Regions from separate parts of the Actinoplanes sp. L3-i22 genome, predicted to be linked through region 4. Evidence: riboswitches for the same ligand, from Rfam matches in the RefSeq annotation. Region 4 holds a riboswitch; each other region holds the start of a gene.

Region 1 (7,840 bases), 1.4 Mb from region 4:
AGGACGCCGGACCACACGATCAGGGAGCGCCGAGGCTCCGACGGCGGCGAGCGGGTGCGGGCCGAGGCGAGACGGCGGGCGTGCTCCACGCCGTACGGGAAAGGGGGTCGAAAGAATTGGGGTCGAAAAAGGCCGCCCCCGGCGAACCGGAAGCGGCCCTCTCGCCGTGAGTGCGGTCTAGCCCGGCCGGCGATAGCCGGCGATGGGACCGCGGTCGATCGTCGCCATCCGGACGAAGTCGCCCGTGTGCGGCGCGTGCACCACCATGCCACCACCGATGTAGATGGACACATGGTGCACGTCGGAGTAGTAGAAGACCAGGTCACCCGGCCTCAACTCGCTCCGGCTCACCGACTTCCCGGACGCCCACTGATCCTTCGTGTAGTGCTCGAGATGCACTCCGACAGCCGCCCACGCCGCTTTCGTCAGGCCGGAGCAGTCGTAACTGTTCGGGCCCTCGGAACCGAAGACATAGGGCTTCCCGACCAGGTCACACGCACGCTGAGCGGCACGGCCACCCTTGTCGTTCGTGTATTCGACCGGGCACGGGCCCGTCTTGTACGGCCCGTCGCTGGCTCCGGCCGCGCCGTATGCCTTGAGCCGCAGCTTCTGCAGGGAGGTGATCTCCTTCTCGATCGCCGACTTCTTCTGTTTGAGGTCGGTGTCCCGGGTGGAGATCTCGGTCGCCAGAGCGTCGACCTTCGCCTTGTCGGCGGCGTACTTGTCGCGGAGCTTGACGACGTCGCCGATCGATGCCTGGCGGTTGGCGGCCAGCTGCTCGAGAAGCGAGAGCTTCTCGGTCAGGTTGCTCGCGCTGCCGCCCAGGATCGCGCCGATGGCGGTCGGCGGACCCTGCATGTACGCGTCCGCGGCCATGCCGCGCACCTCACCAAGAGCCGCGTCGACCTGTTTCTGCAGCGGGGCGAGCGTCGTGTTCAGCTGCTTCTGCTGCTTCTGCAGCTTGAGCAGCTTCCCGTGCACGTCGTTGTAATCCTCGATGACGGGCTCGAGCTCGTTCCACTGCTTGTCGATCTGGGCTTCGACGCTGGACGGCGAAGGCGTGGCGTAGGCAACGACAGGTCCGGTGAGAACGATTCCGGCAGCGGTGACGGCGCAGAGCAGTCCACGCAGCACACCTCGCGCGCCTATCCGTTTCACGTAGGTGCGTTGTCCTTTCTTCCTGCTCGGCCGCCGACCGGGTTAGCTGACGGGTTCGGGCGGGAAGCGCGCCCGGCCACGATCGCTCGTGGCTGCACCCCGGGGAACCTGGGTCCCCGGCTCGCCTCGCGGCGATTAGGCGGTGGTTCGGCAGATCGGCCGGTTGGACGATGGGGGGCTGTCGAACCGGGGACCACCGTACTCGGATCATGCGGGCAAATGAAGCTTGCGTCCGCGAGGAAACTACCCGCACAGTCACCGGTACTCACAGTGAGCGAAACGGCCACGCATCCAGGGCTTGAGCTAGCCACGGCACGATCAGAATCACGGTGGGTAACACCAGCAGACCGATCGCGGCGACCCCGGCGACCACCGACAAACCGGTCGAACGGGGCGCCGGCCCGCCGAGCCGATCAAGTCGCCGGCGGCGGGATTCACCCGCCGGGTCGGCGGGCGCCTCCTCCGCCAGAGGGACGGCGTCGGCCAGCCGGGCCAGCGCGGCCCGCAGCGGGACCGGGCCCGTCCGGCGCCTCGCGGCGTCGTCCGACACCATCTCCAGCAACAGATGTACGGCGTCGAGCGGCGCCCGTGACCGCAGCGGCCGGGGCACCGCCTGATAGAACGCGGTGAACGACTCCATCACCAGCTCGTGCCGGTGCCGCAGGTGCGCCTGCTCGTGCGCGAGCACCGCGTCCACCTGCTCCCGGTCCAGGATCCGCAGCACCGCGTCACTGAGCACGACGCGCGGCTCCCGGCCGGGCACGCAGTAGGCCAGCGGCAGCGTCCCGTCCAGCACCCGGACCTCGGCCCCGCCCAGCTCCTGATGCCGTTCGGCGCGATCGAGCAGGTCGGCGAGCATCCGGTGCCGCTCGCGCCGGGCCCGGGCCCGCACCGACACCTTGATCAGCGAGATCAGCAGCCGGATCACGATGGTCGCGGCGACCGCCAGGGAGAACACCAGCGACGCGACCACCCACGGGTGATCCGCGCCGGCCGCCCGGGTCAGCTCCTCGGGGGCGGCCAGCACCACGCCGAGCGCGCAGAGCACCGCGGTGAGGGTGAGGGCCTGCCAGAGCAGCACGGCCGCGACCGGGGCACGGTCCACCCAGCGAGCGCCGGCCAGGATGCCCGGGGCGACCAGCGAAAGGGTCAGCCCGAGGGCTCCGAGAAGAAGAGCGGTCACGTCTCTTTCGGTGGGGAGTCCAGGGCGGCTTGGATCGCGCCGGGGGGCAGCTGACCGAGGAAGTATGCCAGCGCGGCGTCCTGATCGGGAGTGCCGTTGAGCGCGTCGAACATCAGGGCGGCGGTCATCTCCTCGCGGGACTGCGCGGGGGCGTACCGATAGGCGCGGTCCTCCATGGTTCGCACGACCAGTTTCTTCTTCGCGAGACGGTCGAGCACGGTCATCACCGTGGTGTATGCCAGATCACGGTCGGCGAGGATGCCGAGATAGACCTGCCGGACCGTCAAAGGGACATGCGAAGCCCACAACTGGTCCATGACCTCACGTTCGAGACCGCCAAGTGCCATGTGACCCATCCTACTAGGGCCAGTCGTACTACGTCTCGTAGTATCTACTACGAAGAGTCGTAGAGGGGGACACCCGGTGGACGTGCTCGACCTGACCCGGCTGCAGTTCGCGGTCGTGACGATCTATCACTACCTGTTCGTGCCGCTGTCGATCAGCCTGTCGGCGGCCGCGGCCGGCCTGCACCTGACCTGGATGCGCACCGGCTCGGAGAAGTTCCTGCACCTGACGAAGTTCGTCGGCAAGCTGCTGATCGTCACGTTCGCGGTCGGCGTGGTCACCGGCCTCGTGCAGGAGTTCCAGTTCGGGCTCGGCTGGAGCGCGTTCGCCAAGTTCTACGGCGACGTGTTCGGCCCGACCCTGGCGATCGAGGGGATGCTCGCGTTCTTCCTGGAGGCGACGTTCCTCGCGCTGTGGTACTTCGGGTGGGGACGTCTGCCCCGGAGGGTGCACGCGGCCACGATCGTGGTCGTCGCGGTCGGGACGCTGCTGTCGGCGTACATCATCCTGGCCGCCAATTCCTTCATGCAGAACCCGGTGGCCTACGCACTGGACCCGGCGACCGGCCGGGCCCATCTGACCAGCTTCGGGGAGCTGCTCACCAACGAGGTGGTGCTCGCGGCGTTCCCGCACACGATGGCCGGGGCGGCGATGGCCGGCGGCGGTCTGCTGCTCGCGATCGGCGTGTGGCGGGTCGCGGCCGACGGCGCCTTCCGGACGCTCGCCCGGCTCGGCGCGTGGCTGATGCTGATCGGCGGCGCGCTGACCGCGATCACCGGCGACCACCTGGGCAAGGTGATGACCGCGGTGCAGCCGATGAAGATGGCCGCCGCGGAGGCGCTCTACGCGACCACGACCGGGGCGCCGTTCTCGGTCTTCGCGATCGGCAAGCTCGGCCACGAGAAGCCGTTCCTCACCGTGGAGATCCCGCACCTGCTGTCCTTCCTGGGCACCGGCTCCTTCGGCGGGACCGTGCAGGGGATCGACGACCTGCAGGCGCAGTACTCCGCTCAGTACGGTCCGGGCAGCTACGTGCCGATGATCCCGGTGGCGTTCTGGACGTTCCGGCTGATGATCGGCGCCGGCGTCGCCGGGATGGCGCTCGCGGCGTACTACCTCTGGGCCTCGTCGAACCGGACGTGGCGGATCCCGCTGCTCCCCGCGTTCCTGCAACCGGGCGCCGGGGTGCCCGGCTGGATCAAGCGGATCCTGCTGCTCTCGCCGCTGCTGCCGGCCGCCGCCAACACGTTCGGCTGGGTCTTCACCGAGACCGCCCGGCAACCCTGGCTCGCGTTCGGCATCTCCAAGGTGTCCGACGGCATCTCCCCCGGGCTCACCAGCGCGGAGGTCATCACGTCGCTGGCCGGCTTCACGCTGGTCTACGGATTCCTCGCGATCGCCTGGTTCAAGCTCGTCGTCCACCTGTCCCGGAAGCCCCTGGCCCCGGAGATCTCGGACAGCGCGCCCGAGGCCGAGCCCGTTCCCGCCTACTAGGAGCCCCGACTCATGATCACCTTCTGGTTCGCGATCCTCGTCCTCGCCTGGGTGCTCTACTTCGTCCTCGAGGGCTTCGACTTCGGCGTCGGGGTGCTCGCCCCGTTCCTCGGGCGCGACGAGCACGAGCGTGGGGCGGCGATCCGTACGATCGGCCCGTTCTGGGACGGCAACGAGGTCTGGCTGGTCGCCGCGATCGGCGTCACCTTCGCCGCCTTCCCGGACTGGTACGCGGCGCTCCTCTCCGCGCTCTACCTGCCCATGGTCGGCATCCTGCTGCTGCTCGCGGTGCGCGGCGTCGCCCTCGAGTTCCGCGGCAAGCACGACTCGCCGTCCTGGCGCCGCCGCTGTGACTGGCTCCTCGCCGGCTCGTCCACCGGGGTGGTGCTGCTCTGGGGCGCCCAGCTCGGCGTCTTCATGCACGGCCTGGCCCTCAACGCCGACGGCGCGGTGATCGGTAACGGTCTCAGCCGCAGCCTCTCCCCTCTGTTCACCCCGGCCGCCGGGCTCGGCGCGCTCGCCGCCTTACTCGGCACGGTCCTGCTCGGCGCGACGTTCCTGGCCCTGCGGACCACCGGCCCGGTGCGCCGGCGCGCGGTGTCGCTGGCCCGCAACGGCGGCAACCTCGGCACGGTCGGCCTGCTGCTCGCCGGCATCGCCACCGGCTCCCGGCTGACCCTGGCCGCCGCGGTGCTCTGCTTCATCGCCGGGATGCTCGCCCGGCAGGGCCGCGAGGGCGGCGCGTTCGCCGCGACCGCGGTCGGTGTGGCCGGCGCGGTGGTCGCGGTCTTCACCGCACACGGGTCGGTCGTGCTGCGCAGCACCCTCGATCCGCTCTGGTCACTGACCCGCTCGGAGGCCGCCGCCAGCCCCGCCGCGCTCAAGCTGATCACCGTTGCCGGGGTGATCGTCCTGCCCGGGGTGCTCGCCTACCAGGCCTGGTCCTACTGGGTCTTCCGCCGCCGGATCGCGAGCGAACGGATCGCGTCGTGATCCTCTCCTTCGGCCGCGTCCAGGATTCCGCTCCCCGCCGGGCCGCGGCGGGTCAAGGTCACTTCAACCCCCTTCGGCGTACGACGTCAGCCCCGCCCCCGGCCGAGCCCGCCCCGCCGGGCCGGCGCCGGGTCGCGAAGGGGCCGGTCGATCCACGGCTGCTGCGCCACGCCCGCAGCTCGCGCGGCGGGGTGGCCCTGCTGGCCCTGATCGGAACCGGACAGGCCGCCGCGACCCTGGCCATCGCGGTCGCGCTGACCTGGATCATCGCCCCGGGCTCGTTCTTCCTCCACGGGCCGCGGACCTCGGCGATCGTGCTGCTGGCCGGCGCCTTCGCCGTGCGGGGCCTGCTCTCCTGGGCCGAGCAGGTGGTCGCCCGGCGGACCGCCGCCCGGGTCACCGACGAGCTGCGGCAGTCGCTGCTCACGGCCGTGGTGCGGCGCGGCCCGGCGTGGGTGGCTTCCTACGGCGCGGGGCGGCTCACCACGGTGCTCGGCACCGGGCTGGACTCGCTGCGGCCGTGGTTCTCCGGGTATCTCCCGTCCCTGGTCCTCGGCGTGGTCCTGCCGCCCGCGGTGATCGCCGTGATGCTCCTGGTCGACCCGGCCTCCGCGGTGATCGCGCTGCTCACTCTCCCGCTGGTCCCGCTGCTCGGCGCGCTGATCGGCTGGGCCACGCAGGCCCGCGCCGAGCAGCGCTGGGCGGCGGACGCGCGACTGGCCGGGCACTTCCTGGACGTGGTCCGCGGGCTGGGCACGCTCAAGATGTACGGTCGCGCCGAACGCCAGATCGAGGTGATCGCCGACCTCACCGACCGCCATCGCCGGGCCACCCTCCGGGTCCTGCGGGTCGCCTTCCTCTCCTCCACCGCCCTCGACCTGGTCGGCACGCTCTCCGTCGGCCTGGTCGCGGTCCAGGCCGGCATCCGGGTCGCCGGGGGCTCGATGCCGCTGGCCCCGGCCCTGCTGGCGATCCTGCTGGCCCCCGAGGTCTACCGGCCGTTGCGCGAGATGGCCGCCCGCTACCACGCCGCCACCGACGCCACCGCGGTGATCGCCGACGTCGACGAGATCCTGACCGTCGCGCCCGCGACCACCGGGTCGCTTGCCGCCTACACCGCCCCGGACGCACTCCAGTTGAGCGCCGAATGGGCGGCCCTCGCGCGGGCCGGCCGGGTCGCGGATCGGTGGGGGGTGCTTGCTGCGGGGGTGCGGGCGTCCTACCCGGACGCGGCCGGCGATGCGTTGCGGCTGGACGATCTGGCGGTTCGAGTCGGGGAGGTCGTCGCGCTGCGCGGGCCGTCCGGGGCCGGGAAGAGCACCGCGCTGCGGGTGTTCGCCGGGCTGCACCCGGCCGACGCGGGGGCGGTGGCGGTGGGACGGGCCTTCCATCTGTCACAGCGGCCCGCGCTGCCGCACGCCCGGACCGTGGGTGAGGCCTTCGCGGCGGATGCGACCGGCGAGGAGATCCGGGCCGCGCTGCACATGGTCGGGCTGGACACCGAGGTCACCGCGGGTACCGCGCTCGGCGAGCACGGCAACGGCATCTCCGCCGGCCAGCGCCAGCGCCTGGCCCTGGCGGCGCTCCTGCACCGGGCCGGCCGCGCCGCCGCCACCGTCCAGCGCGCCGCCGACCGGAGCCGTCGGGACGAACCCGGCCCGAAGCGCCGGCCGCTCCCGGTGGTGACCCTTCTGCTGGACGAGCCCACCGCCCACCTCGACCCGGACTCCGAGCAACTGGTGGTCGCTCGGTTGCGGGAGTTCGCGCGGCGGGACTGTGCTGTCCTGGTGGTGGCGCATCGGCCCGCGCTCCTGGCTGCCGCCGACCGGGTCGTCGACGTTCGCGCCCCGTTTCCGGCCTGCGCAGAGGACGCCTCCGAGACGCCCCTGGCCGCTAGCCAGATCCCGTCCGCGGCCGCTCAAGATCAATCCTTGCTCCCGCGCATACTGCCGACAAGTGCGCAGCCCGATGCCCGGGCAGTGGACGCGCAGCGCGAAGCCCAGCCGGCAGAGCCGCGACCGGCGGCCCGGACGGTGGACGCGCAGCGCGAAGCCCAGCCGGCAGAGCCGCGACCGGCGGCCCGGGCAGTGGACGCGCGGCACGAAGCCCAGCCGGCGGAGGCACGGCCTGCAGCTCGCGCGGTGGACGTGTGGTGGCGGCGGCCGTGGGTGGCGGTCGCGCTGGGGGTGGGGGCGGTCCTCGGCGGGGTGCTGCTGACCGGGTCGGCGGCTTGGCTTCTGGTGCGGGCGGCCACCTTGCCGCCGGTGCTGACGCTCTCGGCGGCGGTGGTGCTGGTGCGGGGTAGTGCGGTGGCGCGGCCGCTGCTTCGGTATCTGGAGCGGCTCGTCGCGCACGATGTGGCGTTCGCTCGGTTGGGGAGTCGGCGGGCGGCCGTGTATGCGCAGCTCATTCCCCGGGTGCCGGGGGCTCACCTGCATCGGCGCGGGGATCTGCTCACGCGGCTCGTCGACGATGTGGACGCACGCGTGGACGGGCTGCTGCGCGGGTGGCTGCCGGCGTTGACCGCGATGATCACGGTCGGGATCGGCGGGGCGGCGGCGATCGGGATCGTGCCCGGTGTCGCGGGGGCGATCGCGCTCGGTGTGCTGATCTCCGGGGTGGTCGCTCCGCTGGTGGCGGGGTGGCAGGTGGACCGGCAGGACGCCG
Region 2 (7,840 bases), 1.3 Mb from region 4:
GTAGGTCGCGATCAGCTCGGCGATGCCCCGATTGGCGGCCGGGATCGGGCCGGTGTCCAGCGGCCCGAGCATCGCGTCCCGCCCCCGGGACAGCACCCGCACGCCGCCGGCCAGCCCGGCCTGCTGCCAGACCGTCCCGGAGATGTGCCGGGCCCGGCAGGCCTTGCAGTCGAAGGTCAGCTCGCGCGGCACCAGCGCGCTGACCCCGGTGCTCGCCGCGCCGCGCGGCATCGGCTCGCGCACCACCTCGCGGAACGCCTCCGCCGTGGCCCGCAGCGCCGCGACCCCGAGCCGCGCCGCCTGCGGGATCGCGCCGCTCTTGATCCGCGCGCTCGCGTCGGCGTCGCTGACCGGCCAGAGCCGCTCGCTCAGCGCCGCGACGTCGCCCAGCCGGTGCAGCTGCGGCGCCCCGCGCGCCGCCCAGACCGTGACCAGGCGGTCATCCTCCAGGTCGGCACTGGTCCGCGCGGCCAGCGCGACGCTGGTCGAGCCCGGGGTGTACTCCTGCACGCCCAGGTCGAGCACCGGCAGGTCGGCCGGCCGCGCGTCGCCGCGCTCGGCGAGCCCGAGGGCGGCCAGGCGGAAGGCCATCACCTGGGTGCGATCCACGTTGATCATTCGCCCACCTCCCGGTCGGTCAGGTGCGACGACCGTACCGCCGGGCTGCGACATTTCTCAGGCGTTCGCGGCGCGCGCCGGGCAGGCCGTCCACGTACTCCCAGGTGTCGAGGCTGGTCGGGCCGTACGGCCCCTCCTGTGGGATCGGCGGCTCGCCGGTCAGCCGGTAGCCGCACCGGCGGGCCACCGCGGTGCTCGCCGAGTTGCCCGGGTCGATCCGCAGCAGCAGCCGGCTCAACCGCAGCGTGCCGCAGGCATACTCGGTGAGCAGCGACAACGCGGCCGACGCCAGCCCGCGCCGCCGATGGGCCGCCCCGACCAGATAGCCCAGCTCGGCCTCGCCCAGGGCCGGCTCGACCCCGAACAGCAGCACCTCACCCAGCGGGGTGAACCCGTCCGTGGTGATCGCGAGCTGGATCCGCCGCCCGGTCAGCCGCCCCTGCCGGGCCCGTTTCAGATAGGCCAGCCCCGCCTCGACGTCGAACGGGGACGGCATCGGCGTCCAGCGCGCGATGTCCGGCTCGTCCAGCATTGCCACGAGATCTTCCAGATCGTCGGGCGTCCATTCGCGCAGCACGACGCCATTGCCCGCCAACCTCAGCGGGTGCGGCAGCGGGCGGGCGGTCACCCCCAGATCCTGCCCAGAAAGACCCGTATGCGGCTAGTGGCGATTCGACAGGTCACAGCAGACGATTCTTGACCGCCGATCCGTCGGATTACCGATTTCATCCAGGGCGCCCTTCAGGCACCCTTCACCCCAGCTTGTCGCGCACGGCAGCATTTGCTCCATGTCCAACTTCCCGGGTACGCCCCCATCCCGCCCCACCCCGCCGATCCCGCCCGCCGGCCCGGCCACGCCAGCGACCGCTCCCGGCAGCCGGATCCTGCCCGCCACCACCGACGGGCACTGGGCGACCTACAACGCCGAGCAGGCCGACCGCCCTGTCCGTGAGACCTGCCGCCGAGCGATGGACCTGGCCGGCCGGGGCGCCGGTCGGACGGCCGTCGACCTGGGTTGCGGCGCCGGCCGCGAGACCCGCGCCCTGCTCGACGACGGCTGGCGGGTCGTCGCCTACGACAGCGACCCGACGATGCTGGTCGCCGCCGACCGCGGCCACCCGGCGCTGACCGCCCACCTGCTCGGCTTCGAGCAGATCACCGAGCTCCCGCCGGCCGACCTGATCTACGCCGGCTACGCCCTGCCGTTCCAGGAGCCCGCGTCCTTCGATCGCGTGTGGACCCTGATCCGCGCGGCACTGCGCCCGGGCGGCCGGGTCGCCGTCGACGTCTTCGGCGTCCACGACGCCTGGTCCGCCACGCCGTGGATGACGTTCCTGACCGCCGCCGGGGCGCGGGCGCTGGCCGACGGCCTGACCATCGAGCACTGGCACGAGCAGGACGAGATCGGCCCGGCCTTCAGCGGTCCCAAGCACTGGCACGTGTTCGAGCTGATCGCCCGGCGCCCGGTCTGACCCGAGCCTTGCCGGCCGGCGCTCACGGTCGTACCGAAAGCGGCCCTTGATCTCCGTGAGGAGCAGCGGCCTTGGGCGGAACAGCGACCGTGAGCAAAAGCGGCCGGGGTCAGAGTCGGCGGGCGGTGATCTCGAGGCCGGCGGACCGGAGGCGGCTGACCAGCGCGTCGCCGATGGCGGTGGCCGGGGTCAGGACGCCGCCCTCGGACGGCGGCAGCGCCGCCCGGTCCAGCGCCAGGGCCAGCGCGGACTCGCCGAGCATCACCGAGGTCGCCGCGTAGCCCGGGTCGCCCTTGGCCCGCACCCGGGCGGTGTACCGCGCGCCGGACGTCGTCGTCGTGAAGATGTCCATGGTGAAGTGGCCCTCCTGCTGCGACTTCTCGCTCGGCCCGGTGCCCGGTTTCGGCAGGATCCGGTCCAGCAGGAAGCGGGTGGGCGGCACCGCGAGCCCGGCGAACAGCGCGCCCAGGCCCAGCTTCGTCCCGATCGCGATCACCGGGGACAGCGGTGACGCGCCGACGCTCATCGCCTCGCGGTACTTGAAGGTCCGCCCGTACGCCCAGGAGCGCAACGCGTTGCTGCGCCGGACCACCCGGGTGTTGTAGGACGCCATCACGAACGGCGCGAGCCGGCCGCGCAGCTTCGGGTCCACTTCGGAGGCCGGGAACGTGTCCAGGTCGCTCTGCCGGCCCACCTTCGGCTCGGCCTGGCGGTCCGGGCTCAGCGAGTACGGGCTTCCGGCCACCCGCCGCAGCGCCGGCTCCCGCTTCATCACGTCCACCTGGTTGCGCATCGAGTCGATGGTGCCGCCGCTGATCCCGCCGCGCAGGCTGGTGACGACGAGCGTGGTGTCGGTCAGCTCGCCCGCGCCGTCCGCGGCGATCAGCTGGTGCAGGACGTGCACGCCGAGGTCGGACGGGATGGAGTCGAAGCCGCACGAGTGCACGATCCGCGCACCGGTGCCGCGCGCGAGCTCGTGGTTCTGGTCGATGCTGTCCCGGGCGAACAGCACCTCACCGGTCAGGTCGACGTAGTCGGTGCCGGCCGCGGCGCAGGCGTGCACGAGCGGAAGGCCGAACTTCGCGTACGGCCCGACCGTGGTGATCACCACGCGGGTGCGCCCGGCCAGCGTGGCCAGCGCGTCCGGGTCGGCCGCGTCGGCGATCAGAATCGGCCAGTCCACGTTCAGCCGGGACTTCACCGCCGCCAGTTTCGCCGCTGAGCGCCCGGCCAGCGCGATCCGGGTGCCGGCCGGCGCGTGCCCGGCGAGATAGCGCGCCACCAGCACACCGACGAAGCCGGTGGCGCCGTAGATGACCACCTCGAAATCACGTGAACGATCGCTCATGATCGGTGATTGTGCACCCCGGACCGCACCTTAGGAAACTCATCGGTAACAACGGGTCGATCATGGCGGCGGTGGTTTCGTTTCGCCGGGGTGGCCCGGATGACCAGGGCCGCGATGTCGTCGTGATCGCTTCGGCCCAGCCAGTCGCCGGTCCGCTGCCCGATCCGCTCGGTCACCAGGGCGGCCGGCATGCCGGTGTACTCGCCCAGCAGGGTGACGAGACGGCGCAGGCCGAACGGCTCGCCGTACGGGCCGCCCTCGGCGTCGACGACCCCGTCGGTGTAGAGCACGCAGGCCTCTTCCGGGGCGAGCTGGATCGTCGCCTCGGCGAACGTCGCCGGGTGTTCGACGCCGAGCATCATGCCGCCGATGGGTACCGGGTCCACGGTTCCGGTCTGCCGCACGACCAGTGGTGGCGGGTGGCCGCCGGCGGCCAGTCGCAGCCGGGCACCCCCGTGCGGCAGCGCCTCGACGACGCCGACGATCAGGGTGGCGAACTGCGTCGCCTCGGTGGAGTGCGGGTCGAAGGTCGCCGCGTTCAGCAGGTTCAGCATGTCCAGGGGTTGTCCGTTGATCCGGCGCAGCACCTGGAGCGACTGTCGTAGCCGGTTGCCGGCCACCGCCGCCTCGACGCCCTTGCCGCAGACGTCGCCCAGGACGCAGAACACGCCGCCCTCGGTGCGCGGCTCGGCGTGCACGATGTCGCCACCGATGCGCAGCGCCTCGCGGGCCGGCCGGTACACGGACGCCAGCTCGAGACCGGCGACGTCGGGTATCGGCGCGGGCAGCAGCGCCGTGCGCAGAGTCTCGGCGACCTCGGCCTGCTCGCGGTAGAGCACGGCCGCCGTCACCGCGCGATTGACCGCGGTCCCGAACTCGGCCGCGACCGATCGGCCGGCCTCGGTGAAGGTCGCCTGATCGGGGTCGCGCAACAGCAGCAGCGCGCCCCGGCCCTGGTAGGAGTACGTCACCCGGACGATCACGCCGTGACCCTGGTGCTCGGCGCCGTCGGGCAGGGCCCATCGGCCGGGCGGGATGGGCCGGACCCGGGCGCCGCCGGAGTCGGTGAGGGTTGCCTGGATCCAGCCGGGCAGGTCGGCCTGAGCGACCGTGTTGTCCTGATCCGGTTTCGGGGCCGGCGCGCTCTCCTGACCTGCCGCCCACCACCGCGCCTCCTGCCGGTCGACGGCGAGGACGAGCACCGCCACCCGGGCCAGCTCGGGGAGGGCGAGGCGGACGGCGGCAGCGGCGGTGCGGTCGAGGTTCAGTGACCGGCCCAGCGTCCGGTACGCCGCGATGAGCAGATCCCGTCCCCGGTCGGGGCAGGCCGCACCGCCGGCCTCGACGGGCGCGTCGTCGTCGTGCTGGTTGCCGTTCATGGCGGTGTGCCGGACGGTCACCCGGTCGCGACCGCGAAGGTCAGCTGAACCCTGGTGCCGCCGGGGCCGGTGTCGATGTCGACCCGCTGGCAGATCTGGCCCACCAGCCACAGGCCGTAGAGGCCGATGTGGCCGGGGCGCGGGCGGGGGCGTTCGCCGCGGTAGCGGCGGGGAATGCCGCGGCCGCTGTCGCTGATGCTGAGGAACAGCAGGTTGCCGCGTCCGGCAGCGGTGATGTGGCCCGAGCCGCCGCCGTAACGTACCGCGTTGGTCATGATCTCGGTTGCCGCGAGCAGCAGGTTGTAGCGCTCCTGCCCGGACATCGCCAGGCCGTCGGCGTAGCCGGACAGCTGCCGCCGGATGTGTCCCATGTTGTCGCCGCCGAACGCCTCGTCGAGGACCTCGGCGAGCGGCGCGGCGCGCCCGCCCGAGGTGGCGAACTCCGGCGGGGCCGGGCCGCCGGTGCGTGAAAGGCGGGCGTCGTCCGGCGGGCGCAGGCCGAGGAACACGGTCAGGCCGGCCAGATGGAGGTGTCTCAGCACCTCGGGGGGAGTGCCGGCCACGTGGAACGTCTTGGCCGCGCGCCGCGCGCACCGGCGCACGAGCAGCAGCAGAGCGACTCCGGAGGAGTCCATTGAGGTGACTTCGGTCAGGTCGACGGCCACGTGCGTGCTCGGCTCGGCCTTCAACGCCTGTTCCAGATGCGTCAGCACGTCGGCGTGGCGCACCAGGACCAGTGATCCTGCGAGTACCAGACGAACCGTGCCCTCCGCGGTGACTACGACGTACGCGGGATGCTCCATGTGACGACCTTTGGTTGGTCGGTCTCTGGCTCGTCGGCTCAGGTCGGCTGGATGCCGCCCATCGTTCTCCGGGACGCGGCAGCCGACAAGGGACGACACCCATCAGAGCCCAATTCATGCACAATCCGCGCGAACTGCGCGTCCTCGTGGCCCGCGCACCCGGGTCGCGCCCACATCAGACAACAAAGCGGTGATGAGCCGTCATGCGGAGGATGACCGGTTCGGCGAGACGGGGCCCAGGCACGCCGAACCGCGCACCCACTCTTGCGTGTCCGGTCACAAACGGCGTTCCCCCGCACGGTTGACCACGTAGGTGGCAACCGGCGCCGCCACTGAAGAACTCGGGTTGTTATTCACACAAAGGAAGATCAAAGCGGCTAATTTGTGAGAACAAAGTCACCAGCCCCGCTTCCGGGCGTGGTCAGTCCGGAGAGGTGGTGGCTACCGTCGGCAGTCCGCAATTGCGGACACCGTGGCCGGAACGCCGAGTCCTGCCTGCTGGTCACGGTCAACAACACACAGGCATGGAGCGGGGGACCCACAAGTTCTCCGGCGCGCTCACGTTGAGCGCGCCTCGGGGTGAAGCCGCCTGACGGCGGCCGGGCTCCTCGGCCCGAACCCGACAGCTCACCTCGCAGGCGTGGAGGGAAAAACTTCATGCTTCACCTGAACAAGCGGGTTCGTCGTGCGGTCTCCCGGCGAGCCCAGTCTCCGCGCGCCCTGAAACGCGCGCTCGGCATCATGGTCGCCGGTCTCGCCGGTGCGGTCGGCATGCTGGCGGTCGAAGCCACACCCGCCAGCGCCGCCCCGGACGTGAACTGGGACGCCGTGGCCCGGTGCGAGTCCGGCGGCAACTGGCGGATCAACACCGGCAACGGCTATTACGGCGGGTTGCAGTTCAGCCGGTCCACGTGGCGTGCGCACGGGGGCGGGAAGTACGGCTCGACCGCCAACGTGGCCTCCAAGAGCGAGCAGATCACGGTCGCCGAACGGGTCCTGCGGAACCAGGGCATCGGTGCCTGGCCCACCTGCGGGCGTCGCGGGCTCACCAAGGCGCGGACCACCGCCGCGGTGAACCCCTACCGCCTGGCCTCCTACGACTCGCCGCTGAGGACGACCGGCACCTACGTCGTGAAGCGCGGCGACACCCTTTCCGCCATCGCCACGCGCTACCGCGTCAAGGGCGGCTGGAAGGCCCTTTACCGCGCCAACGCGAGCCGCCTGGGCAGCCCGAACCGGCTGACGGTCGGCCAGCGCCTGGCCTTGTAGGAGCAGCTCAGGGCCGGGCGAACTCCGGCTGATCGAGCACCCGCAGCCAGGTTCCGTCCGGCTGCCGGCGGACCACCTGCGCCCTCGCCCCGGCCCCGTCTCTCGGCGGCGTCGCGGTGAGGGCCAGGTCGCCGCTGATCAGCGTGGGCAGCGGCGGCTCGGGCTCGAAGCGGGGCATCCTCGGCAGCAGCTCGGCCCAGAGCTGCTGGATCGCCGCGCGCCCGACGGTCTGGCTGCCGGGCGGGTAGGCCATCACGGCGTCCTCCTCGTACAGCAGGGCGAGGCCCTCGGCATCCTTCGCGTTGGCGCGCTCGACGAAGAGGCGGGTCAGGTCTTCGGGCTGCTGTGCCTTCTCGCGTTCGCTCATGACTTCACCCTGCCCCTACCCGATCCACAAGTCCAACAGATGGTTCTTCTGGCTACTACAATTTCTACTCATGGATCTGCGGCAGCTGGAGTACTTCGTCGCGGTCGCCGAGACCGGCAGCTTCACCCGCGCCGCGGAGCGGGTGCACATCACCCAGTCCGGGGTGAGTGCGCAGGTCAAGGCGCTGGAGCACGAGCTCGGCGCGGAGCTTTTCGACCGCAGCGGCCGGACCGCGCGGCTCACCGACGCCGGTGCGGTCGCGCTGCGCCACGCCCGGGCCGCCCTCGACTCGACGCTCGACCTGCGGGACGCGATCGACGACGTCAAGGGGCTGATCCGGGGCCGGCTGACGATCGGCATGGTGATCGGCTGCGAGGTCGCGCCACTCTTCGACGCGCTCGCCGCCTTCCACCGCGACCATCCCGGCATCGAGCTGGAGCTGGCCGAGGCGAACTCGGACCACCTGGTCGCGGGCGTGCGCGCCGGCGCGTTCGACGTGGCGCTGGCGGGGCTGGCCGGGGCGCCGCCGGAACACCTCGCGTCGCAGGTGATCGTGAGCGAGCGGCTGGTGGCGCTGACCGCTC
Region 3 (7,840 bases), 1.5 Mb from region 4:
GAGGCCGTTCTCGGCGGCGCGGCCCATCGCGATCGCGAGCATCGCGGTGGCGTCCAGGACGGTGGTGTCGACGTGCGGAGGGCTGGAGTGCATGACCCTCTCGTTCGGCGCGCACGTCGGCCGGCGCCAGGAAACCCTGAGTTGCTTCTACGTAGCCGCACCGCTCTTCAGCGAGCCCAGCACCGCGGCCGCCAGCTTCTCCAGGTAGTCGTCGCTGACCGACTGCCTGGACACCGCGAGCCGCCAGTACAGCGGACCCAGGATCAGGTCGACCGCGACCTCCGGATCGGTGCCCTCGGGCAGCTCACCGCGCGCGATCGCCTGGCCGACCAGCTTCTCCCCCACCGACTGCTGGTGGATGCGCAGCACCCGTTGCAGCGTCTCGGCGATCTGCGGGTTCCGCGCGGCCTCGGCCATCAGGTCCGGGATGATCTGCGATGCGACCCGGTGCTGCAGCGCTCGGCTGACGATCATCATCAACAGGTCGAGATCGCTGGCGAAGCTGCCGGTATCGGGCACCGGCACCTTCCGTCCGGCGACATCGGTGATGATCTCGAGTACCATCTCCAGCTTGTTGCTCCACCGCCGGTAGATCGCCGTCTTGCCGACCCCGGCACGGCGGGCCACGGCCTCGATCGAGAGCCGGCCGTAACCGACCTCCGCGAGTTCGCTCATGACCGCGTTACGAATCGCCACGGTGATGTCATTTCGGAGCACCGCCGCTCCAGCCGGTGCGCGCTTCACTGTCGCCACGGGGTAACTATAGCGCTACGACGTAACGGTTGCGTTCCGCCGCCACGTCGGATACCTTTGCCTCGACGTCGATACGAACCCGTACCATCGGCGTCAGCGGACGCCTGTCATGCTTCTTGTTGTGCCAGACGGCGAAACACGGGAGTCCGCAGCCTCGTACCGGCAGACGAGATCGGAGCACCACCCCATGCCAGAGACAGCGGTTGCCGAAACCGCTCCTGCCACTCCCCTCAAGGAGTTGGCGCAGCGGCACGGCCTTGCCTCTTCCGGGCGACTTGCCAGCCCGTTGGAGTACGCCGGTCAGCTCTGGGGCTACCGGCACTTCATCACGGCCCACGCCAAGGCGAAGACCACCTCACAGCTCGGCAGCACGAACCTGGGCACGTTGTGGCAGGTCGTCACGCCGATCATGAACGCGCTGGTCTACTACATCATCTTCGGCGTCATCATCGGGACCGGTGCCGGCGCCGGCAACTTCATCGCGTACCTCTGCATCGGTGTTTTCGTCTTCGGATTCACCCAGCAGGTGGTGGGCCAGGGCGCGAACGCGATCACGGCGAACCTGGGCATCATCCGGGCGCTGCACTTCCCGCGGGGCAGCCTGCCACTGTCGGTCGCCCTCGTGGAGATCCGCAACTTCATCACCGCCATGTGCGTGCTGCTCGTCATCGTCCTGATGTCCGGCGAGCCGATCAACGTCGAGTGGCTGCTGATCCTCCCGGCGATGTTCCTGCTGGCCCTCTTCAACACCGGGCTGGCCCTGTTCTTCGCGCGGCTCGGCTCGAAGCTGCGGGACATCAAGCAGCTGATCCCGTTCATCATGCGTTTCTGGATGTACGGCTCGGCCGTCCTCTACCCGGTGACCCGCTTCACCGACCACCTGCACGGCTGGAAGCTTCACCTGATCGAGGCGAACCCGATGCTGGTCTTCATCGAGCTGTTCCGGCACTCGCTGATGGAGGACGTCAAGCTGGCCGGCACCCCCGGCCTGCTGTGGACCGAGGCCGTCATCTGGACCGCGATCGTGAGCGTCGGCGGCTTCCTCTACTTCTGGCGCGGAGAAAAGGTTTACGGCCGTGGCTGACATCGAACGCGAACCGACCGTCATCTGCGACGACGCCCACATCACGTACAAGATCGTCGGGGCGATCGGCGCGAACCAGACCAGCCCGCTCTCGGCTTTCAAGCGGCTGGTCACCAAGACCAACTCGGCCAATGTGCGCGAGGTGCACGCGGTCAAGGGCGTCAGCTTCGTGGCCTACAAGGGCGAGGCGATCGGCCTGATCGGCAGCAACGGCTCGGGCAAGTCGACCCTGCTGCGCGCGGTCGCCGGCCTGCTGCCGGTGTCCAAGGGCGCGATCTACGCGGCCGGCCAGCCGTCGCTGCTCGGCGTCAACGCCGCGCTGATGAACGACCTGCCCGGCGAGCGCAACGTCGAGCTCGGCTGCCTGGCCATGGGCATGTCGCCGGCCGACGTGAAGCAGAAGAAAGACGAGATCATCGCGTTCTCGGGCATCAACGAGCGCGGCGACTTCGCCTCGCTCCCGATGCGGACGTACTCGTCCGGCATGCAGGCCCGGCTGCGCTTCTCGATCGCCGCGGCCAAGAAGCACGACGTGCTGCTGATCGACGAGGCGCTCGGTACCGGTGACGCGAAGTTCCGCCGCCGCAGCGAGGAGCGGGTTCGCGAGCTGCGCGAGGAGGCCGGCACGGTGTTCCTGGTCAGCCACAGCGAGCAGTCGATCCGGGACACCTGCGAGCGGGTCATCTGGCTGGAGTCCGGCCTGATCCGCGGCGACGGGCCGACCGAGGAGATCCTCCAGCAGTACGAGGCGTACATGCAGAAGTAGGCATCGTCGAAAAAGAGCCCCGGGCCAGTGGCCCGGGGCTCTTTTTGTGGAGTCAACGGCTAGGTCACCGACAGATGTACGTGGTTCGTGTGGTCGGTCGACGGTGTCCCGCCGGCCCCGCTGTACGACTTCCACCCACTGCTCGGCAGCCAGATCCGTTTGAACCAGATCACGTAGAGCACGCCGAGCGTGTCCGAGTTGTGGATGAAGTAGTTCGCCAGGTTCGTGCCGTAGGTCTTGCTGGCACCGGTGGCCACCCCGCCGAAACCGCTCTTGTCGGCGGCGAAGTCACAGGCCCGGCCCTTCGGGTGCTCCCCGCTGTTCTGGTGCCGGAAGCAGGCGACGTACCGGGTGAAACCGGCCTTCTGCGCCTGCTTCATCGCGTACAGCAGACGCGGAGTGATGCAGCCGGTGGTGGTCGGGTCGTCCTCGGTGCACCCGCCGGAGAGGCTGCCGGACGGCTGGTCGGCGTTGGAACTGCTGCCGGAGGAGTCACCCGAGCCACCCGAGTCGGAGCCCTGGTTCGCGTCCTTCAGGGCCTGCTCGGCCTGGATCTTCTTCTTGGCCATCACGTTGACCTGACGCTGCTGCTCGATGATCGTCGCGTCGATCGCCGTCTTGGCCTTGCCCTGATTCTCCCGGGTGGTCCGCAGGTCGGAGATCGCCTGGTTCTGCCGCTCGGCCACGGTGGTCAGCAGCTGGGCGCGGTCCAGGAAGCCGGCCGAGGAGTCCGCGGTGAGCAGCGCGCTCAGCGGTCCGAGCCGGCCCATCGCGTACGCCTGCGCGGCGTACTTGTTGAGCGAGTCCTGCTGCGGACCGATCGCCGCGTCCAACTGCTTGAGGGCGGCGGCGAGCTTGGTCTGCTGCGTCTTGGACGTCTGCAACTTGGTCTTGGCGGTGACGTAACCCTTGGAGGCCTCGTCGAGTTTGTCGAGCAGGGACTTGGTACCGCCCTCACCGTCGTCACCGGACTCCCCGGGGGCGGCAAGGGGCCGGGGTGCCGCGGCCGCCGGTGTGCCGACACCGGCGATCCCGCTTGCGGCGACCAGCAGCGCGAGAACGGCCACCCATCGTCGCCGCGCAGTCACTTGCTGCACTGGCTGCTTCCTTCCGTCGGCCGCCGGCCGGGTTAGCTGACGGGTTCGGGACGAAGGAAATCCCTACCGCTGACGCGGATTCACCCCGGAAGAAATGTGGATCCCCGGCTCGCTGGTTGTTGCGATTAGGCGGCGGTTCCCGGGCGGGAACCGGAACCGACCATACCCACTCGATCGAGGAATCGACAGTTCTCACACTTATTGCAACGGCCCGGTCACGAGTCGTCACGCCATTACGGAACGTCGTCGGAAGGTAACGGCTTTGGTGGTTTTCCTGACCCTGATGCCGAGTGATATCTCAGGTAAACTGGCCGCCGGTCCTGCCAGGACGGCACCGCCCCCGAGTTGCCGGCAGGCCGCCGCCCAATCGTCGAAAGGCGAACCGGGGAACCAGGTAGTTGGGGTGAATCCGCATTACGCGGTAGGGATAGCTTCCGTCCCGAACCCGTCAGCTAACTCGGTCGGCGGTGACTAGGAAGGATTGTTGATGACCGCACGTCCCCGCCGGTGGCTGTTGCTTGCCCTGGCGCCGCTCGTGGCCACCACGATATTCGTGGCACCGGTCACGCCGGCACTCGCCGCTCCGAGCGGCACCTCGTCGACCCCTGCGGAGGGGGACGAGAGCGATGACCTCTCCGATCAGCTCGAGGCGACCAACCGGCGGTTCGTGAACGCCAAGGCCGCGGTCGCCACCTCGAAAAAGAACCAGAAGCTGCTGGCCACCCAGATCGCCGACGCCGAGAAGCGCCGTGACGCGCTGATCCCGGAGGTCAACGCGATCGCCCGCCAGCAGTACGAGTTCGGCACGCTGAACACGCTGAGCTTCCTTCTCCAGGCGAACAACTCGTCGGACTTCATCGAGAAGGCGGTCTCCCTGGAGGAGATCAACAAGCTGCACGACGCGAAGCTGAACGAGCTGAACACCGCTCTCACCACGATCACCGAGAGCAAGACCAAGCTGGACGCCGAGCTGAAGAACCAGACCACCCAGCTCACCATCCAGCAGAAGCAGCACGACTCGGCCGAGGGCCAGCTCGAGCTGCTCGGCGGCGGCACCGGCATCAACAAGACCATCACGAACGGCTTCGTCGACGCGGTCTCCAAGGTCGCGGCCCCGGCGCCGCGCAACTCCGACGGCGGCTTCTCCGCGGAGTCCTGCAACCAGGACGACCCGACGACCGACGGCTGCATCACCAAGCGGACTCTGCACCTCTACCAGGAGGTGAAGAAGGCCGGCTTCAACAGATTCGTCGGCTGCCATCGCAACGGCGGTCCGTTCGAGCATCCCAAGGGCCGGGCCTGCGACTGGTCACTGCAGAAGAGTGGCTTCTCGGTCGCGCACAACGACGACATGATGAGGTACGGGAACGACCTCACCGCGTTCCTGGTCCGGAACGCCGACCGGCTCGGAATATACTACGTGATCTGGTACAAACAGATCTGGTTCCCGGCGACCGGCAACTGGCACGCGTACCACGGTCCGAGTGACCACACCGACCACGTGCACGTGTCCCTGTTGTAGCGCCGCACCGAACATGAAAAAGCCCCCGGTCCTTCGCGGACCGGGGGCTTTCTCGTTGATACCGGAGAATCAGTGGTGCGGCGTGGCCCGCCGCACCGGCGCGCGGCCGGCCGGCTGGGTCGGCGCCGGGCCCACCGGGCCGGCCGACGGGATCGACATGGACACCGGGCGCACCTGGGTGACCTCGATCTCCTTGCCGTGGTGCAGCAGGGTGAGCCGCGCCGAGCCGCCCCCGTTGCGCAGGGAGTAGGTCACCTCGTCGGCGGTGACGTTGACCCGCAGGCGCAGGCCGTGCCAGAGCAGCGAGAAGTCCAGGTTGTTGATCCGGCTGGGCAGCCGCGGCGCGAACGACAGCTGGCCGTTGAAGTCCCGCATCCCGCCCAGGCCGGCGACCAGCGCGATCCACGAGCCGGCCAGCGACGCCACGTGCACGCCGTCCCGCGCGTTCTGGTGCAGGTCGTGCAGGTCCATCAGGGCGGCCTCGCCCAGATAGTCGTGGGCCAGCTCGAGGTGCCCGGTCTCGGCCGCCATCACGGCCTGGATGCAGGCGGAGAGCGACGAGTCCCGGACGGTCCGCGCGTCGTAGTACGCGAAGTTCCGGACCTTCTCCTCCGGGGTGAACGCGTCACCGCGGATGTACATCGCCATCACCAGGTCGGCCTGCTTGACCACCTGCTTGCGGTACAGATCGAAGTACGGGTAGTTCAGCAGCAGCGGGTAACCCTCCGGCGGGGTGTTCTCGAAGTCCCACTCCTGGAGCCGGGTGAAGCCCTCGCACTGCTGATGGACGCCGAGCTCCTTGTCGTACGGGATGTGCACGGCCGCCGCCGCGTCCCGCCAGGAGGCCGCCTCCTCGTCGTCGACCCCGAACCGGCGCGCCAGGTCCGGGTGCCGCTTGCAGGCGTCCACCGCGGTCATGAAGTTCTGCTGCGCCATCAGGTTCGTGTAGATGTTGTCGTTCACGATCGCGGTGTACTCGTCCGGCCCGGTGACGCCGTCGATGTGGAACCGCCCGTGCCGGTCGTGATGACCCAGCGAGCGCCACAGCCGCGCCGTCTCCACCAGCAGCTCCAGGCCGACCTCACGCTCGAAGTCGAGGTCGCCGGTGGCCTGCACGTACCGCCGGACCGCGTCGGCGATGTCCGCGGCGATGTGGAAGCCCGCGGTGCCGGCCGGCCAGTACCCGGAGCACTCCTGGCCACGGATGGTCCGCCACGGGAACGCGGCGCCCTGCAGCCCCAGCGTCTGGGCGCGCTCCCGGGCCAGGTCGAGCGTCGAGTGCCGCCAGCGCAGCACGTCCGCCGCCGCCGAGGGCTGGGTGTAGGTGAGCGCCGGGAGCACGAACGTCTCGGCGTCCCAGAACGTGTGGCCGTCGTACCCCGGCCCGGTCAGGCCCTTGGAGCCGATCGGGCGCTTCTCCGCCCGGGCGCCGGCCTGCAGCGTGTGGAACAGGCCGAACCGGACCGCCTGCTGCACCTCCGGGTCGCCCTCGACGCGGACGTCGGAGTGGTCCCAGAACGCGTCCAGGTACTCCCGCTGCTGCTGGACCAGGCCGTCCCAGCCGTCCAGGCGGGCGCTGGCCAGCGCCGCGCCGACCTGGTCCCGCAGGCCCGGCAGCGAGCGGACGCTGGACCAGCCGTAGGCCGCCAGCTTGACCACGCGCAGCTTCTGCCCCGGCTCCAGGCGGCAGGCCACCGTGGTACGCAGCCAGTCGCCGTGCCCCTCGGTGGTGATCGCGTGCCGGCCCGGCGTCTCCACCAGGTGCTCCATGGCCGCGGCCATCCGCAGGTCACTGACCTTGGTGCGGTGCACCAGCAGGCCGCCGGAGCGCTGCTCCAGCATCTCCTCGGCCTGCAGCGGCTGGGCCAGCACGGCCGCCACCCGCGGGTCCTTGCTGCTCGGCGGCAGCTGCTCGTTCGCCACCAGCTCGGACTGCAGGATCAGCCGGGCCGCGCCGTCCAGCGGCTCGACCTCGTAGAGCATGCCGACCACGGCCCGCTGGGTGAACGAGACCAGGCGCACCGTGCGCAGCCGCACGCCCTGCCCGGACGGGGAGACCCACTCCACGGTCCGCTCCAGCGTGCCGGCCCGCATGTCGAGCACCCGCTCGTGCGAGCGGAGCTCGCCGTAGCGGACGTCGAACGGCTCGTCGTCGACCAGCAGGCGCATCAGCTTCGCGTTGGTCACGTTGACCATGGTCTGGCCCGACTCGGGGAATCCGTACCCACCCTCGGCGTGCGGCAGCGGCCGCAGCTCGTAGAACGAGTTCAGATAGGTCCCGGGCAGGCCGTGCGGCTCGCCCTCGTCCAGATTTCCGCGTATCCCGATATGGCCGTTCGAGAGAGCGAACACCGACTCGGACTGGGCCAGCAGGTCCAGGTCCAGCCGGGTCTCCCGGATGTGCCAGGGGTCGACGGGGTAGGCCCGTTCACGGATCACGGTCGTGCCTCTTCTTAGAGATTGATCAGTTCGGAAAGATCAGTGACAACGACGTCGGCGCCGTTCTCCCGCAGCGCGTCGGCCTGGCCCACCCGGTCCACGCCGATCACCAGGCCGAACCCGCCGGCCCGGCCCGCGGCCACGCCCGCCTGGGCGTCCTCGTAGACCGCGCAGCTCTC
Region 4 (7,840 bases):
GATCAGGCCGGCCGCGAACATCGGCCGCGGCGCCCGGATCGGCATCGGCGGCGCGACCCGCAGGCGGGGCAGGACCGGAACGGCTGCCTCGCCGGTGTCCAGCCGCTTCGCCGCGGTGCCCTCGATCTGCACCTGGATGTCCCCCTCGACGCGCAGCCCGGCGCCCCCGCGCCCCTCGTCGCTCCGCATCCCGGACCGGCGCGTGTCGGCGCCCCGTGGGCCGGCACCGGTCCGGCCGGACCTACGCGCCCCCCGCGCGTCGATCCCGCCGGTCGCGGCCTCGCGGGCCGCCCCGCGTCCACGCTCGCCGGCCGTGGACCGCGGTTGCGCCGCACGGCCCCCCGACCGCGGCGCGTTCGTTCGCTCGCTCATGCTTCCCCCTCCCCCTCATGGCTCGGCCCCGGGCGTCGCCGCCCCTGTCCCCCACCTCTGCCAGCCGTCCGGGGCCGCTCGCGGCCGGTCCCGGGCTGCTGGTTCGCCCTGCTCTGAAGCTCGTCGATCCGTTCCACCGCGCGCAGCTTCACCGAAGCCGCCCGCGGGTTCTCCGCCACCTCCGCCTCGCTGGGCAGTTCTGACCCCCTGGTCAGCAGCCGCAGCGTCGGACCCGTCCCGGGCAGTTCGACCGGCAGGTCGATCGGCCCGGTGCTGCGCGCCCTCGCGGTGAGCGCGCGCTTGACGATCCTGTCCTCCAGAGATTGATAACTCATCACCACAAGTCGCCCGGCGGGCGACAACGCGTCCAAAGCCGCCGGAATAGCGGATTCGAGCACGTCAAGCTCGGCGTTGACCTCAATGCGTAGTGCCTGGAACGACCTTTTCGCGGGATTTCCACCCGTTCGCCGCGCGGCGGCCGGGATGGCGTCCTTGATCAGCTCCGCCAGCCGGGCCGTCGAGACGATCCGGGCCTTCGCCCGCTCCCGCACGATCGACGAGACCACCCGCGGGGCGAACTTCTCCTCGCCGTACTGCCGGAGGATGCGGACCAGCGCACCCGGCTCGTACGTGTTGACGACCTCTTCCGCGGTGATCCCGCGGGACTGGTCCATCCGCATGTCCAGCGGGGCGTCCTGGGCGTAGGCGAACCCGCGGTCCGCCTCGTCCAGCTGCAACGAGGAGACGCCCAGGTCGAACAGCCCGCTGTCGATCGCCGGGATCCGCAGCTCGTCGAGCACCCGGGGCAGCTCGTGGTAGACGGCGTGCACCAGATGGATCCGCTCCTCGAAGCGGGCGAGCCGGTGCCGCGAATGGGCCAGCGCCTCGGTGTCCCGGTCCAGTCCGATCAGGACCGCCTCCGGGAACCGCTCCAGCACCGCCTCGGCGTGCCCACCGAGACCCAGCGTGAAGTCGACGTGCACCGCGCCGGGCCGGGCCAGAGCCGGGCCGAGCAGATCGAGGCACCGTTCCAGCAGCACCGGAACGTGCGTGCCGCGCGGCTCCCCCATGTCGACCCCCATTGACCCACCCGTTCGCGTTTCACACTCGGTTGTTACCAATATCGCTGCCCGTTCCGGCCCGGCCGCCCGTCCGTACCGCCAGATCCCCATCCGCTCTGTCCGTGCCCCGGTGAACCCGGACCCGGACACGCGCCTGGCGCCGGGGAAGAGGCGCCAGGAGCGGGAGCGGCTGGAGATCTCGCAGTACGGCAGCAGTGGCGTCCGGGCCGCACTCCCAGCGGCCCACCGAGTGCCACGCCCTACAGTCCGCCGGGCAGCACCCCCTCCTCGATGTCGGCGAACTCCTGCTCGCTCGCCGAGAGGTAGTCGTCCCAGGACTGCTTGTCCCAGATCTCGACCCTGGTGCTGGCCCCGATCACCACGAGATCCCGGCCGAGACTCGCGTACTCCCGCAGATGTGCGGGGATGGTGACCCGGCCCTGTTTGTCGGGAACCTCGTCGTGCGCGCTGGCGAAGAAGACCCGGCTGTACGCCCGCGCCGGCTTGTTGGTCACCGGCGCCTCGCGCAGCTGGCCCGCGATGCGCTGGAACTCCGGCATCGGGAACACGTACAGACAGCGTTCCTGTCCTTTGGTGATCACGACACCTCCCGCCAGCTCGTCGCGGAACTTCGCCGGGAGGATCAGCCGGCCCTTTTCGTCCAGCCGGGGGGTATGCGTGCCGAGGAACATCCGGCCCCCACCCCCTTGCCGTGGCGGTTTACCCCTTCGCGGAGGGGGCGGACCGCCTGTCAACTCGGGCCGGCAGGCTCCGCGGGTCGAGTCCCATGGTTCGGTTCCTCGGTCCTGCCACTGGGCCCCACTCTACTCCACTTCCCTCCACCTGCAACCCGAAAGCGAGTGCTCGCGAGCTGTTTTCGCGGACGTAATCCCAGTTCACAGGGGGTGGCTCGAAGTGGAGGGCGCGAGCATGATCCACGAGGTCCGGTTTCCGACATCCGGCGCACGAGGTTCGATAAGTCCCGCGCAAACCGGCCGAAAACCCCCTGGTGGAGGGATTCACCCGCGGGTGGGGAGGAAAGTGGAGCGCCGCGAGGGAGGAAAGTGGAGCCCACGAGCGGCGACTGTGGAGCGCGCAATCCCTCCACAAACACCCCCCAGCCGCGCCGCCGCCCTCGGCTCGACCGCGGCGGCGCCGCCGGCTCTGCGGCGGCTCCTGGCGGTGACCGCCCGCACCGCCGGCAGCGTGATCGAGGCCGCCGGCTGCGGCAAAGACCTGCTGGCGCTCAGGCCCATTCCCGCGCCGCGAGGCAGCCCTCAACGCCGGCCGAGACCGGCGGCCGGCGATCAGGGCTGCTTTCGGCGGCGCGAGGCAGCCCCACCCGCCCGGCCGGGCGGGTGGGAACGCCAGTGGGGCGCGACCCCGGGTTCGGGTCGCGCCCCACTGGCGTTGTCCCTTATTTACTTGGTGCTGTCCGCCGAATACGTCCGGCGAGACCTCCAGCAGCCAGGCCCCGCCCGCCGTCAACCACCCGGCGGATCACTGCCCGGCGTCAGCCGTCACGGCGGCGAACCGCCGCCCGGCAGGCGCGCCGAGCGGATCGACCCCGATCAGGCGGCGACCAGACGACGTACGACGTAGTTGCTGCCGTAGATCTTGTGCTTGCCGACCCGGGCGCCGGTGTGCGGCGAGTCGTACATGTACCCACCACCGGCGTAGATGCCCGCGTGGTACCCGTACGACCCCGACCGGAAGATGATCAGGTCGCCGACCTTCTTGCTCGACTTGCTGACCGCCTTGCCGTACTTCTGCTGGCTGTTCGCCTTGTGCGGCAGCGACTTGCCGGCCGCCTTCTTGTAGACGTACTTGGTGAACCCGGAGCAGTCGAAGCGCTTGGGCCCGGCGGCGGCGAACTTGTACAGCGCGCCGGTGTGCGACTTCGCCTCGGCCAGCACCTTCGCGCCGCTGGCCTTGATCGACACCTTCTTGCGGATGCTCGTGAACTGCGTGTACCCGGACCCGGTGAAGACGGTCCGGATGTAGATCGCCGACTTCGGCTTGGACGTGAGCGTGACCGTCCCGGTCTTGGACGTGTCGGTGTCCAGGTTCGCCCACTTGCCGTTGCGGTACCCCTGCAGGCGAACGGTGCCCTTGGCGATCTTCCCGGTACGTGGGTCGATGACCTTGGCGGTGACCTTGAGAGTCGAACCCCAGGCGAGGTTCAGGGTGTTGACCCGGTAGGTCAACGTGGGCTTCACCGCAGCCGACTCGGCGGCGGTGGTCGCGGTTTGCGCGGTGGGTGTCGTCGCCGCGGACGCGGGTGACGAAGCCATCAGCTGGCCGGCGCAGAGGCAGAACCCCAGAGAAAGTGCCGCGGTGGTGGCACCGGACATGCGACGGCTGCGGCTCGCGCGGTGGCGGCCCGAACGGTGTTCGTGCACGGTCAGGTTTTCCCTCCGGCACGCCTGCGAGGTTAGCTGTCGGGTTCGGGCGGGAAGGCTTGCCCGGCCACCGTGTGGTGGCTTCACCCCAAGGTCCTGCCTCCGCGTCGTCGGGTGGGACGGCGCGGCGCGGACCGGGTATTGGTTCCCCCGTCCCTGCCCCCTGATGCCTTAGTCAGCGTTTCTGTTCGTGCAGGTGGTCGCGTCCACCGGTCCGGGGCAGGGCTCGGCGTGAACCGGTTGAGCGCGAACCGGCGAGCGGATGCCGCCGGTGAATCTTTGGTACCCGACTTCGCCCATGAACGTTAGACGCCGTCTCGTCACTGTGCGTAGTTGGCACACTGGCCCCTGTCCAGTTTGTTACCTCCGCGAGACAAATGTCATCGCGCTTCGTAGTCGACCGCACACGCACTGTCGATCACCCCCAGTGAACCAGAACACACAAAAACTCAGGTGGTAACCCGTTCGTGATCGCGGAACGTCAACCATCGGCGCAAACGTGGTAACCCGTTCGGACTACCCGGCCTGGTCCGGTGATCCAGGCCTTCCGGCAACTCGACGTAACCCTCGGGTCCGGTACCCTCGCTGGCGTGACGGACGGGAAGATGCCTCTACGGGCCATTGTCGCGACCACCGCGTCGAAGACGGCGGCCGCGCTCTCCAGGGCCGCGGGACGCGGCGACGGGTCGGTGATCGGCGGCTGGATCGGTCTCAAGATCGATCCGGACCTCCTGGCCCACCTGGCGTCCGGCCGTGCCGTGGCGCTCGTGTCCGGCACCAACGGCAAGACCACCACGACCCGGCTCACCGCGGCCGCGCTCGGCGTGCTCGGCCGGGTCGCCACCAACGGGTACGGCGCGAACATGCCCACCGGGCACACCTCGGCGCTGGCGAAGGAGGGGCACACCCCGTTCGCGGTGCTGGAGACCGACGAGCACTACCTGCCCCAGGTGATCCAGGCCACCCGGCCCAAGGTGGTCGCGCTGCTCAACCTCTCCCGGGACCAGCTGGACCGGGCGAAGGAGGTGGCGATGATGGCGCAGCTGTGGAAGACCGCGCTCGCCGGCCACCCCGAGATCAAGGTGGTGGCGAACGCGGACGACCCGATGGTCGTCTGGGCGGCCAGCTCCAGCCCGCAGAGCACCTGGTTCAGTGCCGGCCAGCGCTGGCACGACGACTCGTTCGTCTGCCCGGAGAGCGGGCACCCGATCGAGCGGGCCAACGGCGACTGGTGGTGCACCGGCTGCCCGCTCCGCCGCCCGGCCCCGCAGTGGGTGGTCGAGGAGGACGGCGTCATCGACCCGCGCGGCGACTGGCACCTGGTCAAGCTGCAGCTCCCCGGCAAGGTCAACCTGGGTAACGCGGCCACCGCGCTCGCGGTCGCCGGCGAGTTCGGGGTTCGCCCGATCGAGGCGCTGCCCCGCCTCTCCCGGGTCACCTCGATCGCCGGGCGGTACGCGCAGGTCGACCGGGACGGCCGCAACATCCGCCTGCTCCTGGCGAAGAACCCGGCGAGCTGGCTCGAGGCGTTCGACATGGCCGACCAGGCGCCGACCCTGCTCTCGATCAACGCGCGGGACCCCGACGGTCTGGACACCTCCTGGCTGTGGGACGTCGACTTCGCCCCGCTGCGTGACCGGCCGGTGCTGATCACCGGTGACCGGGCGTACGACCTGGCCGTCCGCCTCCAGGTGAACCAGGTCCCGTTCCAGCACGTACACACCTTCGACGAGGCGCTGGCGCAGGTGCCGCCGGGCCGTCTCGAGGTGATCGCCAACTACACGGCGTTCCAGGACATCCGAGCCGGGCTCGACCGTGTCAACTGAGCCGTTCCCGCACCGTAGGACAGAGGTCCAGAGATGAACGACAGCACGCTGCGGATCGTGTGGATCTACCCCGATCTGCTGTCGACCTACGGCGACCGGGGCAACATGCTGATCCTGGCGCACCGGGCGGCCGCGCGCGGCATCCCGGTGGAGACCTACGAGGTCCGCTCGGACATGCAGATGCCGACCACCGCCGACATCTACCTGATCGGCGGCGGTGAGGACGGCCCGCAGGCGCTCGCCGCCCAGCGGCTGATCACCGACGGCGGTCTGCACCGGGCCGTCGCCCAGGGTGCTTCGGTTCTGGCCATCTGCGCGGGTTACCAGCTGTTCGGTCACTCGTTCTTCGCCAAGGGGACCAAATGTGCCGGGCTCGGTCTGCTCGACATCAACTCCGACCGCGGTGAGACCCGCGCGGTCGGCGAGCTCCGCGGCGACATCGATCCGCGGCTCGGGCTCCCCCCGCTGACCGGTTTCGAGAACCATGGCGGCCGCACCCACCTGGGCGCGCACGCCGCGCCGCTGGCCCGGGTGACCGGTGGCATCGGCAACGACGGCCAGACCGAGGGAGCCTGGGCCGGGAAGATCATCGGGACCTACAGTCACGGTCCGGCGCTGTCTCGCAACCCAGCGCTAGCCGATCTGCTACTGCGTTGGTCCACCGGCGCGGATAGGCTTGCGCCCCTTGACGACACCTGGTCCGAGCGTCTCCGGGGTGAGCGGCTCGCCGCCGCCCTCCCGGCGTGAGGACCACATGACGACGAAGACGAGCGCGGAACACAGCAGCACGACCTTGTCCTGAACCGACGACAGTTGGGGCGGTAGGCCTGCATGACCGACAAACCTGATCACTCCACGGGCGCCCTTCCCGGGGACTCTCAGGCTGCGCCGATCAGCCAGCCCACCGCGACCGCGGTCCTCGACCCGGTCCCCTCAGCCTCAACCGCCGTCGTGGTCGTCGACCGGGCCGCGGCGGAGCGGACGCCGGTGGGCCGCAAGCACCGGTTCGTCCGGTTCGGCCTGCTCACCGTCGCGATCGGCGGTCTCGCCGCGGCGGCCGCCCTGCTCCCGATGCGGGAGATCGGCGACGCGGTCGTCGCGCTCGGCCCGGGTGCCGCGGTCGCGGTCGCCGTCCTCGGCGGCCTGCTGCTGTCGGTCCTGGTCCCGCGCACCGCGGTGACCGTCGCCTGCGGCGCCCTGCTGGGTGCCGCGACCGGCGCGATCGCCGCGATGGCCGCCGCCCTGATCGCCGCCACCGCCACCTACTATCTGGGCCGCTGGGCCGGCCGCGGCGTGCTGCAGGCCAAGGCCGGCGGCCGGCTGGCCCGCCTGGACGGCTGGCTGAACCGTCGCGGCCTGGCCGCGGTGCTCCTGGTCCGGTTCCTTCCGCTGGCCCCGTTCGGCCTGGTCGGCTACGCCTACGGCACCACCAGCGTCTGCCGCAAGCGCTACCTGCTCGGCACCACGATCGCCGCCATCCCGTCCACGGTCACCTACGCCGTGATCGGCGCCGCGGTGGTCGCCCCCGGCAGGATGAGCCCGATCACGATCGCCCCGGCGATCATCAGCTTCATCCTCTCCACCGCGATCGTGCTGCGCTGGCGCCAGACCTCCCGCCGCGCCGCCGCGCCCGCCTGATCCCCTCCCGGGCTCACTCAGGCGCCGCCACTCCCGCTCACTTCTTTCCCTCGGTACGACCGAAGCCCCGCCCGCGCCCCACCGTGTCCCGCCGCGCACCGTCCGCGAGCCGCGCCGGACTCCAGGCCGTGCCGCGGCCCAGGCCCCCGGCTGGCGCTGAGGGCCGCTTCCGGACCCGCGATGCGACCCTGAGCACCAGCCGAGGCCCGGCACTTTCCACCAGGCCGGTCCGGCCGCCGGCCGGCCGATCGGTCCGGGAACGACCAAGCGCCCCGCCCATCCGGTGGCACCGGGCGGACGGAGCGCTTGACGACGTACCCAAGCAGGGGTTTGATCTTGATCTTGAAGCGACTCAGACGACGACGCTGACCAGGCGGCCCTTGACCACGATGACCTTCTTCGGGGTCTTGTCGCCCAGCGCCTCGGCGACGGCGGCCAGGGCCTGCGCCCGGACCTCCTCCTCCGGAGTCTCCGGGGAGACCTCGACCCGGCCGCGGACCTTGCCGTTGACCTGGACCGGGTAGGTGATCGAGTCGGCCAC

What was found. Region 4 has a riboswitch for cyclic di-AMP ahead of L3i22_RS08515 (C40 family peptidase). Riboswitches for the same ligand answer to the same signal wherever they lie in the genome.
Region 1: linked by a shared signal. The riboswitch ahead of L3i22_RS14410 (C40 family peptidase) and the one ahead of L3i22_RS08515 (C40 family peptidase) in region 4 are both predicted to bind cyclic di-AMP.
Region 2: linked by a shared signal. The riboswitch ahead of L3i22_RS02615 (transglycosylase family protein) and the one ahead of L3i22_RS08515 (C40 family peptidase) in region 4 are both predicted to bind cyclic di-AMP.
Region 3: linked by a shared signal. The riboswitch ahead of L3i22_RS01780 (hypothetical protein) and the one ahead of L3i22_RS08515 (C40 family peptidase) in region 4 are both predicted to bind cyclic di-AMP.

What each region holds. Positions count from the first base shown of each region.
Region 1 is NZ_AP024745.1:3,248,098-3,255,937, reverse strand. Features, by position in the region: gene L3i22_RS14410 (C40 family peptidase) at 178-1,158, opposite strand; cyclic di-AMP (ydaO/yuaA leader) riboswitch at 1,175-1,310, opposite strand; gene L3i22_RS14405 (M56 family metallopeptidase) at 1,424-2,341, opposite strand; gene L3i22_RS14400 (BlaI/MecI/CopY family transcriptional regulator) at 2,338-2,688, opposite strand; gene L3i22_RS14395 (cytochrome ubiquinol oxidase subunit I) at 2,765-4,180, shown strand; gene cydB (cytochrome d ubiquinol oxidase subunit II) at 4,193-5,173, shown strand; gene L3i22_RS14385 (ATP-binding cassette domain-containing protein) at 5,170-7,840, shown strand, end outside.
Region 2 is NZ_AP024745.1:564,216-572,055, reverse strand. Features, by position in the region: gene L3i22_RS02645 (DNA glycosylase AlkZ-like family protein) at 1-618, opposite strand, end outside; gene L3i22_RS02640 (GNAT family N-acetyltransferase) at 638-1,246, opposite strand; gene L3i22_RS02635 (trans-aconitate 2-methyltransferase) at 1,407-2,090, shown strand; gene L3i22_RS02630 (trans-acting enoyl reductase family protein) at 2,200-3,438, opposite strand; gene L3i22_RS02625 (PP2C family protein-serine/threonine phosphatase) at 3,435-4,838, opposite strand; gene L3i22_RS02620 (STAS domain-containing protein) at 4,835-5,620, opposite strand; cyclic di-AMP (ydaO/yuaA leader) riboswitch at 6,093-6,276, shown strand; gene L3i22_RS02615 (transglycosylase family protein) at 6,278-6,889, shown strand; gene L3i22_RS02610 (nuclear transport factor 2 family protein) at 6,897-7,256, opposite strand; gene L3i22_RS02605 (LysR family transcriptional regulator) at 7,327-7,840, shown strand, end outside.
Region 3 is NZ_AP024745.1:383,844-391,683, reverse strand. Features, by position in the region: gene L3i22_RS01805 (Atu4866 domain-containing protein) at 1-93, opposite strand, end outside; gene L3i22_RS01800 (TetR/AcrR family transcriptional regulator) at 148-753, opposite strand; gene L3i22_RS01795 (ABC transporter permease) at 941-1,837, shown strand; gene L3i22_RS01790 (ABC transporter ATP-binding protein) at 1,830-2,603, shown strand; gene L3i22_RS01785 (hypothetical protein) at 2,663-3,700, opposite strand; cyclic di-AMP (ydaO/yuaA leader) riboswitch at 3,706-3,842, opposite strand; cyclic di-AMP (ydaO/yuaA leader) riboswitch at 4,051-4,184, shown strand; gene L3i22_RS01780 (hypothetical protein) at 4,188-5,222, shown strand; gene L3i22_RS01775 (glycoside hydrolase family 65 protein) at 5,292-7,661, opposite strand; gene L3i22_RS01770 (beta-phosphoglucomutase family hydrolase) at 7,676-7,840, opposite strand, start outside.
Region 4 is NZ_AP024745.1:1,842,786-1,850,625, reverse strand. Features, by position in the region: gene L3i22_RS08530 (hypothetical protein) at 1-189, opposite strand, end outside; gene rsmH (16S rRNA (cytosine(1402)-N(4))-methyltransferase RsmH) at 369-1,544, opposite strand; gene mraZ (division/cell wall cluster transcriptional repressor MraZ) at 1,694-2,125, opposite strand; gene L3i22_RS08515 (C40 family peptidase) at 3,005-3,787, opposite strand; cyclic di-AMP (ydaO/yuaA leader) riboswitch at 3,842-4,026, opposite strand; gene L3i22_RS08510 (Mur ligase family protein) at 4,441-5,661, shown strand; gene L3i22_RS08505 (type 1 glutamine amidotransferase) at 5,695-6,408, shown strand; gene L3i22_RS08500 (TVP38/TMEM64 family protein) at 6,493-7,299, shown strand; gene leuS (leucine--tRNA ligase) at 7,652-7,840, opposite strand, start outside.